2 regions of the Labrys monachus genome follow, and region 2 is predicted to be linked to the other one. Evidence: predicted binding sites of a transcription regulator. Region 2 holds the regulator's gene; the other holds the start of a gene.
What was found. Region 2 encodes PhoB, which activates phosphate uptake and scavenging genes when phosphate is short. Its sites were predicted from a motif close to TGTCATNNANCTGTCAT; they were not measured.
Positions count from the first base shown of each region.

Region 1: the regulator PhoB is predicted to act here: its motif matches at 2,501-2,517, upstream of J3R73_RS24200 (alkaline phosphatase D family protein).

Region 1 covers NZ_JAUSVK010000001.1:5,292,902-5,297,109, forward strand. Annotated here, with positions in the region: gene J3R73_RS24190 (molybdopterin-containing oxidoreductase family protein) at 1-1,752, shown strand, start outside; gene J3R73_RS24195 (YdeI/OmpD-associated family protein) at 1,758-2,357, shown strand; gene J3R73_RS24200 (alkaline phosphatase D family protein) at 2,564-4,141, shown strand.
Region 2 covers NZ_JAUSVK010000001.1:2,447,635-2,451,842, forward strand. Annotated here, with positions in the region: gene J3R73_RS11040 (RrF2 family transcriptional regulator) at 1-437, shown strand, start outside; gene J3R73_RS11045 (aldo/keto reductase) at 526-1,479, shown strand; gene phoB (phosphate regulon transcriptional regulator PhoB) at 1,588-2,289, opposite strand; gene phoU (phosphate signaling complex protein PhoU) at 2,393-3,112, opposite strand; gene pstB (phosphate ABC transporter ATP-binding protein PstB) at 3,172-3,987, opposite strand; gene pstA (phosphate ABC transporter permease PstA) at 3,996-4,208, opposite strand, start outside.

The DNA of each region.
Region 1 (4,208 bases), 2.8 Mb from region 2:
ATGGGCCTCGTCATGCGCGACGGCATCAACCGCCTGCGCAACGTCAAGGGCTATTCCGGCCAGTATTCGACCATCTGCACGTCGCTGTCCTGGGCCGGCTACCTCGCCGGCCATGGCCGCATGACCGGCGTCGACCCGCGCGAAATGATCAAGTCCGACTGCATCGTGCTGTGGGGCACCAATGCGGTGGTGACGCAGGTCAACGTCATGACCCACGCGGCCCGCGCCCGCAAGGAGCGCGGCACGAAGATCGTGGCGGTCGATGTCTACGACAACGCCACCATGCAGCAGGCCGACATCAAGGTCATCCTGCGCCCTGGCACGGACGGCGCCCTCGCCTGCGCCCTGATGCACATCCTGTTCCGCGACGGCCATGCCGACCGCGCCTATCTCGACAAGTTCGCCGATCATCCCCAGGCCTTCGAGGCCCACCTCGCCACGCGCACGCCCGAATGGGCCTCCGCCATCTGCGGCGTCCCGGCCTCGGAGATCGAGGCCCTCGCCCGGGTGCTGGGCGAGCGGCCGAGGACCTTCTTCCGCCTCGGCTACGGCTTTGCGCGCTCGCGCAACGGCGCCGCCTCCATGCATGCCGTCACCGCCATCCCGGTGGTGATGGGCGCCTGGCAGCATGAGGGCGGCGGCGCGCTGCATTCGAATTCCGGCATGTTCAACTGGCGCAAGACCCTGATCGAGGGGCTGGATGCGCGCGACCCCAAGGTGCGCCAGCTCGACCAGTCCCGCATCGGCCCCATCCTCACCGGCGACAGCGAGGCGCTGTGGCACGGCCCGCCGGTGAAGGCGATGCTGATCCAGAACACCAACCCGCTGTCGGTGGCGCCCGACCAGACGCTGGTCAAGCGCGGCTTCGCGAGAGAGGACCTCTTCACCGTCGTGCATGAGCAGGTGATGACCGACACTGCGCGGATGGCCGACATCATCCTGCCCGCCACCATGTTCGTCGAGCATGACGACGTCTACCAGGCCGGCGGCCAGCAGCACATCCTGCTCGGGCCGAAGCTGATCGAGCCGCCGGGCGAATGCCGCAACAATCATGAGGTCGTCGCCGCGGTGGCGGCTCGGGTCGGCGCCGAGCATCCGGCCTTCGCCCTGGAGCCGCGCGAGATCATCGACCGCACGCTGCAGGCCTCGAACCGCGGCACGCTGGCGCAGCTGGAGGAGCAGCGCTGGCTCGACGTGCAGCAGCCCTTCGCCAAGGCGCATTTCCTCGACGGTTTCGGCTGGCCCGACGGCAAGTTCCGCCTGAAGGCGAACTGGCCCAAGAACCCCTATCCTTCGCCGGCGAAATTCGGGCCGGTGCACGACATGCCGGAATTTCCGGATCACTGGGCCGCGGCGATCGAGAACGCCGACGACGCCTTTCCCTTCCGCCTGACCACCAGCCCGGCCCGCAACTTCCTCAATTCGAGCTTCACGGAAACGCCGACCTCGCTTGCCAAGGAGGATCGCCCCACGGTGCTGATCCATCCGGCCGATGCGACCGCGCATGGCATCGCCGAGGGCGACAAGGTGGAACTCGCCAGCCCGCGCGGCGAAGTGCGTCTTCACGCCCGCCTCTTCGCCGGCCTGCGGCCCGGCGTGCTGGTCGCCGAATCGATCTGGCCGAATTCCTTCTACGAGGACGGCAGGGGCATCAACACGCTGACGGGGGCCGACGCCCCCGCGCCGGCGGGCGGCGGGGCGTTCCACGACAACAAGGTGGCCATCCGCCGGGTCGCCGAAACGGCGGCGTGAACGGCGTGGCCGCGACGAAAGCCGGCGTGCCCGTCGCCGCCTTCGCAAGCGGGGCGGAATGGGAGGCCTGGCTCGCCCCCCAGCCCGCCACCTCGCCGGGTGTCTGGATCAAATTCGCCAGGAAGGGCTCCGGCATCGCCTGCGTGACCAGGCAGGAGGCCATCGACGCCGCCCTCTGCCATGGCTGGATAGACGGGCAGCTCGGCAGGTTCGACGAGAGCCACTTCCTCATCCGCTTCACGCCCCGGCGGCCGCGCAGCATCTGGTCGGCGATCAATCGCACGCGGGCGCTCGCCCTGATCGAGGAAGGCCGCATGCAGCCTCACGGCCTTGCGGAGATCGAGGGGGCCAGGGCGGACGGGCGCTGGGAGGCGGCCTATGCCTCGCAGAGCAAGGCCGGCATCCCCGACGACCTGCAGGCGGCGCTCGATGCCGACGAGGCAGCCACGCGCTTCTTCGCCACGCTCGACGCCGCCAACCGCTACGCCATCCTCCACCGGCTGCACCAGGCGAAGAAGCCCGAGACCCGCGCCCGCAAGCTGCACGATTTCATCGCCATGCTGGGCCGCGGCGAGATGATTCATCCTGCGAAGAAAAGACTATAACACCCCGTATAAACAAAGAAATTCGCATGGATCGTGTCTTCCCGGGTGCGCGGACGTCCCGTCCGCATCCTGGAAACGCCAAGTGTGACGAAGGAGGCGGACGTTCCGCCCCCCGCTCCCGGGAGCCTATAGCGATTCCAAGGTGACACGCCCCTGTCATCGAACGGTTCGATCCTGCACCAAGGATTCCCTTCAGGAGATTTCAGATGCGCATCGCCGACAGGCCCCTGTCCCGCCGCCGCTTCCTGACCTCGAGCGCCACCGGCCTGCTCGGCGTCGCCGGCTCCCTCGGCATGCCCGGCCTTTCGCGTGCGGCGGACCGGCCGTCCGCCAGCGCCGGCCTCCAGTCCGGCGACGTGCAGCATGGCCGCGCCGTCTTCTGGTCGCGCACCGACCGGCCGGCCAATGCGATCTTCGAATGGTCGACCACCGAGAGCTTCAAGACGGCGAACCGGCTGCCGGCCGTCGCCGCCCTGCCGGAGACCGACTACACCGCGAAGATCCTGGCCCACGGCCTGCCGGCCGACCAGGAGATCTTCTACCGCGTCCGCTTCCAGGATCTCGGCGACATCCATGTCGAGAGCGAGCCCGTGGTCGGCCATCTGCGCTCGGCCCCCGCCGGGCTGCGCAACGTCTCCTTCGTGTGGTCGGGCGACACGGTTGGCCAGGGCTGGGGCATCGATCTCGATCGCGGCGGCATGAGGATCTATTCGGCGATGCTCAAGCACGACCCGGACTTCTTCATCCACTCCGGCGACAACATCTATGCCGACGGCGTGCTCAAGGCCGAAAGCAAGCTCCCCGACGGCTCGACCTGGAAGAACATCGTCACGCCTGAAAAGTCCAAGGTGGCGGAGACGCTCGACGAGTTCCGCGGCCAGTACAAATACAATCTGCTCGATGCGAATTTCCAGGCGCTGTACCGGCAGGTGCCGGTCTTCACCCAATGGGACGACCATGAGGTGATGAACAACTGGTCGTCGTCCAAGGACCTCCGCCACGACGACCGCTACAAGGAAAAGTCGATCGAGCTGCTGGCCGCCCGCGCCGCCCAGGCCTTCCACGAATATATGCCGATCGCCACCACCCTCGCCGAGCCCGCCCGCGTCTACCGCAAGATCGCCTATGGGCCGCTGCTCGACGTCTTCATGCTCGACATGCGCACCTATCGCGGCCCGAACGGCGACAATCTGCAGGCGGTGGAAGGCGGCGAGGCGGCCTTTCTCGGCGCCGAGCAGCTCGCCTGGCTGAAACGCGAGCTCTCGACCTCGCGGGCGACCTGGAAGGTCATCGCCGCCGACATGCCTTTGTCGCTGGTGGTGTGGGACGACGCCGACCGCAAGAAGGGCTTCGAGGCGGTCTCCAACAACGACAACGGCAAGCCCCTCGGCCGCGAGCTCGAATTCGCCGATCTCCTGCGCTTCATCAAGGCGGCGGGCGTGAAGAACACGGTCTGGCTGACGGCGGACGTCCACTACACCGCCGCCCATTATTACAATCCCGACAAGGCTGCCTTCCAGGATTTCGAGCCGTTCTGGGAGTTCGTTTCCGGCCCGCTCAATGCCGGCACCTTCGGCCCCAACGATCTCGACAGGACCTTCGGCCCGGAGCTGCGCTACATCAAGGCGCCGGATGCCGGCCAGGCCAATCTGTCGCCCGCCGCCGGCCTGCAGTTTTTCGGCCACGTCGCCATCGCCGCCGACACGCGGGTGATGACGGTGACGCTGCGCGACGCGGCCGACCATGCGCTGTGGTCGACCGACATCGAGCCGAAGCTGGGGTAGTCGCCGGGCGAAGTGCCAAAGGTCACCGTCTGCCTTCTCCCGAACGGGGAGAGGGCCGCGTCGCCTC
Region 2 (4,208 bases):
ACAAGGGTAAATACGGACTCAAGGCTCTGGCGCATCTGGCCGGCCTGCCGACCGGCGAGACGGCGCAGAGCCAGGAGATCGCGGAAGCCAACCAGATCCCCAAGAAATTCCTCGACGCGATCCTCGGCGAGCTGCGGGTCGCCGGGATCGTCCGCAGCAAGAAGGGCAAGGGCGGCGGCTATATGCTGGCGCGCGACGCCAGCCAGATCAGCGTCGGCAACGCCATCCGCGTGCTGGACGGGCCGCTCGCCCCGATCGCCTGCGCCAGCCGCACCGCCTATCAGCCTTGCACCGACTGCCCGGATGTTCCAAGCTGCACGGTGCGCCTGCTGATGCAGAAGGTGCGCGACATATCCTCCAATCTCCTCGACAACACCTCCGTCGAGGAAATGCGCCAGGCCGCTCTCGGCGAACAGGCGCTGAGCTACTCGATCTGACGGTCAATCCGGTCATTTACGCGGCGATCTGAGGCAGGGGCGGCACTGCGCGTCCCGACCTGTTTGCCTGGAACTACGGAGAGCATTGATGGAAAAGCGTGCAATTGGACGATCCGATCTGATGGTGGCCCCGCTCGGGCTGGGCGGCAACGTCTTCGGCTGGAGCGCGGACGAGAAGGCCTCGTTCGCGGTTCTCGATGCCTTCGTCGATGCGGGCTTCAATCTCGTCGACACCGCCGACGTCTATTCGGCCTGGGCCCCCGGCAACCAGGGCGGCGAGTCGGAGACGGTGATCGGCAAATGGATGAAGGAGCGCGGCAACCGCGATGCGATCGTGCTGACCACCAAGGTCGGCTCGGAAATGGGCCCGGGCAAGAAGGGCCTGTCCCGCAGCTATATCACCAGCGCCGTCGAGGCATCGCTGCGCCGCCTGCAGACCGACTATATCGACCTCTATCTCTCCCATTGGGAGGATCCCGAGACGCCGCTGGAAGAGACGCTCGGCATCTACGCCGATCTGGTCAAGGCCGGCAAGGTCAGGGTGATCGGCAATTCCAACCACAGCGCCAACACGATGTTCAAGGCGCTGGCGATCAGCGCCAAGGAAGGCTGGCCGCGGTTCGAGAACCTGCAGACGCATTACAATCTCTATGACCGCGCCGGCTACGAGGCCGAGCTGGAGCCGTTCTGCCTCAAGAACGAGATCGGCGTGACCAGCTATTTCTCGCTCGCCAAGGGCTTCCTGTCGGGCAAATATCGCTCGGAAGCCGATTTCTCCAAGAGCGCGGCCCGTGGCGGCGGCATGGCCGACTACCTCAACGAGCGCGGCCTGCGCATCCTCGACGCGCTCGACGCCGTGGCGAAGGCCAAGGGGGCGACGCCCGCGCAGATCGCCATCGCCTGGCTGATCGCCCGGCCCGGCCTCGTCGCGCCGATCGCCAGCGCCACCAGCGTCGCCCAGCTCGGCGATCTCATCGCCGCGACCGCCCTGTCCCTCAACGGCGCGGAAATCGAGCAGCTCAACAAGGCGAGCGCCTATTGAAGGCGCCGGGGGATCACCGCGCGTGCGACGGAGGGCCGGTCTCCGGCCTTCCAGTCGACCGGTGATCGCCGACGCCCCGCGGATTGTCGCCCGCGGGGCGCCGCACCATCAGTTCTGCTTGGAAAAGGTCTCGTCGAACGAATAGCCCGCGCCGCGGACGGTGCGGATGGGATCGATCTCGCGCGTGCGGTTCATCGCCTTGCGCAGGCGCCCGACATGCACGTCGACGGTGCGCTCGTCGATATAGACGTCACGGCCCCATACGCTGTCGAGCAGTTGCTCGCGGGCGAAGACGCGGCCGGGCGCCTGCATCAGGAATTCGAGCAGGCGAAATTCGGTCGGCCCGAGCCGGATCTCGCGCGTGCCGCGATGGACCCGCTTGGTCTCGCGGTCGAGGGAGATGTCGCCAGCCTTCAGGAGCGAGGCGACGTGATCGGGCTTGGCGCGGCGCAGCAGGGCGCGGACGCGGGCCGACAGCTCGGGCACCGAGAAGGGCTTCACCACATAGTCGTCGGCACCGGTGGCGAGCCCCCGGACGCGCTCGGTCTCTTCGCCGCGCGCCGTGAGCATGATCACCGGCAGCCGCTCCGTCTCCGGGCGCATGCGGATGCGGCGGCACAGTTCGATGCCGGACAGGCCCGGCAGCATCCAGTCGAGCAGCACCAGATCGGGGATGCTTTCGCGAAGGCGGATCTCCGCCTCGTCGCCGCGCGCCACGCTGTCGACCTCGTAGCCCTCGGCTTCGAGATTGTAGCGCAGCAGCAGCGTCAACGCTTCTTCGTCTTCGACGATCAGAACCTTGGCAGGCATAGGCCTCCCCCAGCATTGGCTCCGGAGGGCCGCCCGGCCGTCCGGAGGGGATTTGCGATGAAAGAGGGACCGGCGGCCGGCGGCCGGTTACCGCCTCCCGCCTTCACTTGACGGGAATGGGCAGGTCGACCAGCGAGGTGCTGGTGTCGTTCTTCGGGCGTTCGCCGGCCGGCGATTCGCCGGTGACGAGATAATGCACGGTTTCCGCGATGTTGGTGGCGTGGTCGCCGATCCGCTCGATGTTCTTGGCGCAGAACAGCAGATGGGTGCAGAAGCCGATATTGCGCGGATCCTCCATCATGTAGGTCAGCAATTCGCGGAAGAGCGAGGTGTACATCGCGTCGATCTCGCCGTCGGAGCGCCAGACGGACAGGGCCTCCTCGACATTGCGCTGGGCGAAGGCGTCGAGAACCTGCTTGAGCTGCTCGAGCACCAGATCGGCCATGTGATCGAAGCCGCCGAACAGCTGCACCGGCTGCATGTGGCCGTTGATGGCGACCACGCGCTTGGCGACGTTCTTGCCGAGATCGCCGATGCGCTCGAGGTCGTTGGCCACGCGCAGGGCCGAGACGATCTCGCGCAGGTCGAGGGCGAGGGGGCCGCGCTTGGCAATGACGAGGATGGCGCGGTCCTCGACCTGACGCTGCAGCCGGTCGATGCTGAGATCGAGCTCGATCACGGCCTGCGCCCGCAGGGTGTCCCGCTTGAGCAAGGCCTCGACGCTGTCGGCTACGCTCTTTTCGGCATAGCCGCCCATTTCGGCGATCATGTTGCGCAGTTCCCGCAATTCCTGATCGAAGGACGTAACGATGTGGTCGGACATGCCGCTCTCCCAATGTCGTGTGTCGGTGCCGGCGGCCCGCCGGCCCGGCCGGTTGCCGGTCAGCCGAAGCGGCCCGTGATGTAATCCTGCGTGCGGCTGTCGTCGGGCCTGGTGAAGATCTTGTTGGTCGGCCCGGCTTCGATGAGATTGCCGAGATAGAAGAACGCCGTCACGTCGGCGCAGCGTGCGGCCTGCTGCATGTTGTGCGTGACGATGACGATGGTGAAATCCCGCTTCAACTCGTCGATCAGCTCTTCGATCTTGGCGGTCGAGATCGGATCGAGGGCGGAGGTCGGCTCGTCAAGAAGGACCACTTCCGGCTTCACCGCGATGGTGCGGGCGATGCACAGGCGCTGCTGCTGGCCGCCGGACAGGCCGAGCGCCGACGTGTTGAGCCGGTCCTTGACCTCGTTCCAGAGGGCGGCCTTGGTCAGGCACCACTCCACGCGCTTGTCCATATCGGCCTTGCCGATACTCTCGTGCAGGCGCACGCCGAAGGCGATATTGTCATAGATCGACATCGGGAAGGGCGTCGGCTTCTGGAACACCATGCCGATGCGCGCCCGCAGCACGGCGGGGTCGATTTCCTTGCCGATGACGTTCTGGCCGTCGAGCAGCACCTTTCCCTCGGCGCGCTGGCCCGGATAGAGATCATACATCCGGTTGAGGACGCGCAGGAGGGTCGACTTGCCGCAACCCGACGGGCCGATCATGGCGGTGACACGGCGTTCGCCCATGTCGAGATTGATGCCCTTGAGCGCATGCTTGTCGCCGTAGAAGAAGTCGAGGGCTTCGACCTTGAGCTTGATCGCTGCATTCGGATCGAGGGCGGGACGGTCGGCAACCGCAATCGAGGCGTTGGAAGAAGAGGACATGGGAGCACTCATTTCTTGGGGGCGAGCACGACGCGGGTGATGATGTTCAGGGCCAGGACGCCGGCAGTGATGAGGAGCGCGCCGGCCCAGGCGATCGAGACCTGCGCCGGATCCGGCACCTGGGCGAGCTGGTTGATGGCGGCCGGAAGGCTTGGGAAAGCCTGGCCGAGATCGAATGTCAGGTTCGGGTTGCCGAAGGCGGTGAAGAGCAGCGGGGCGGT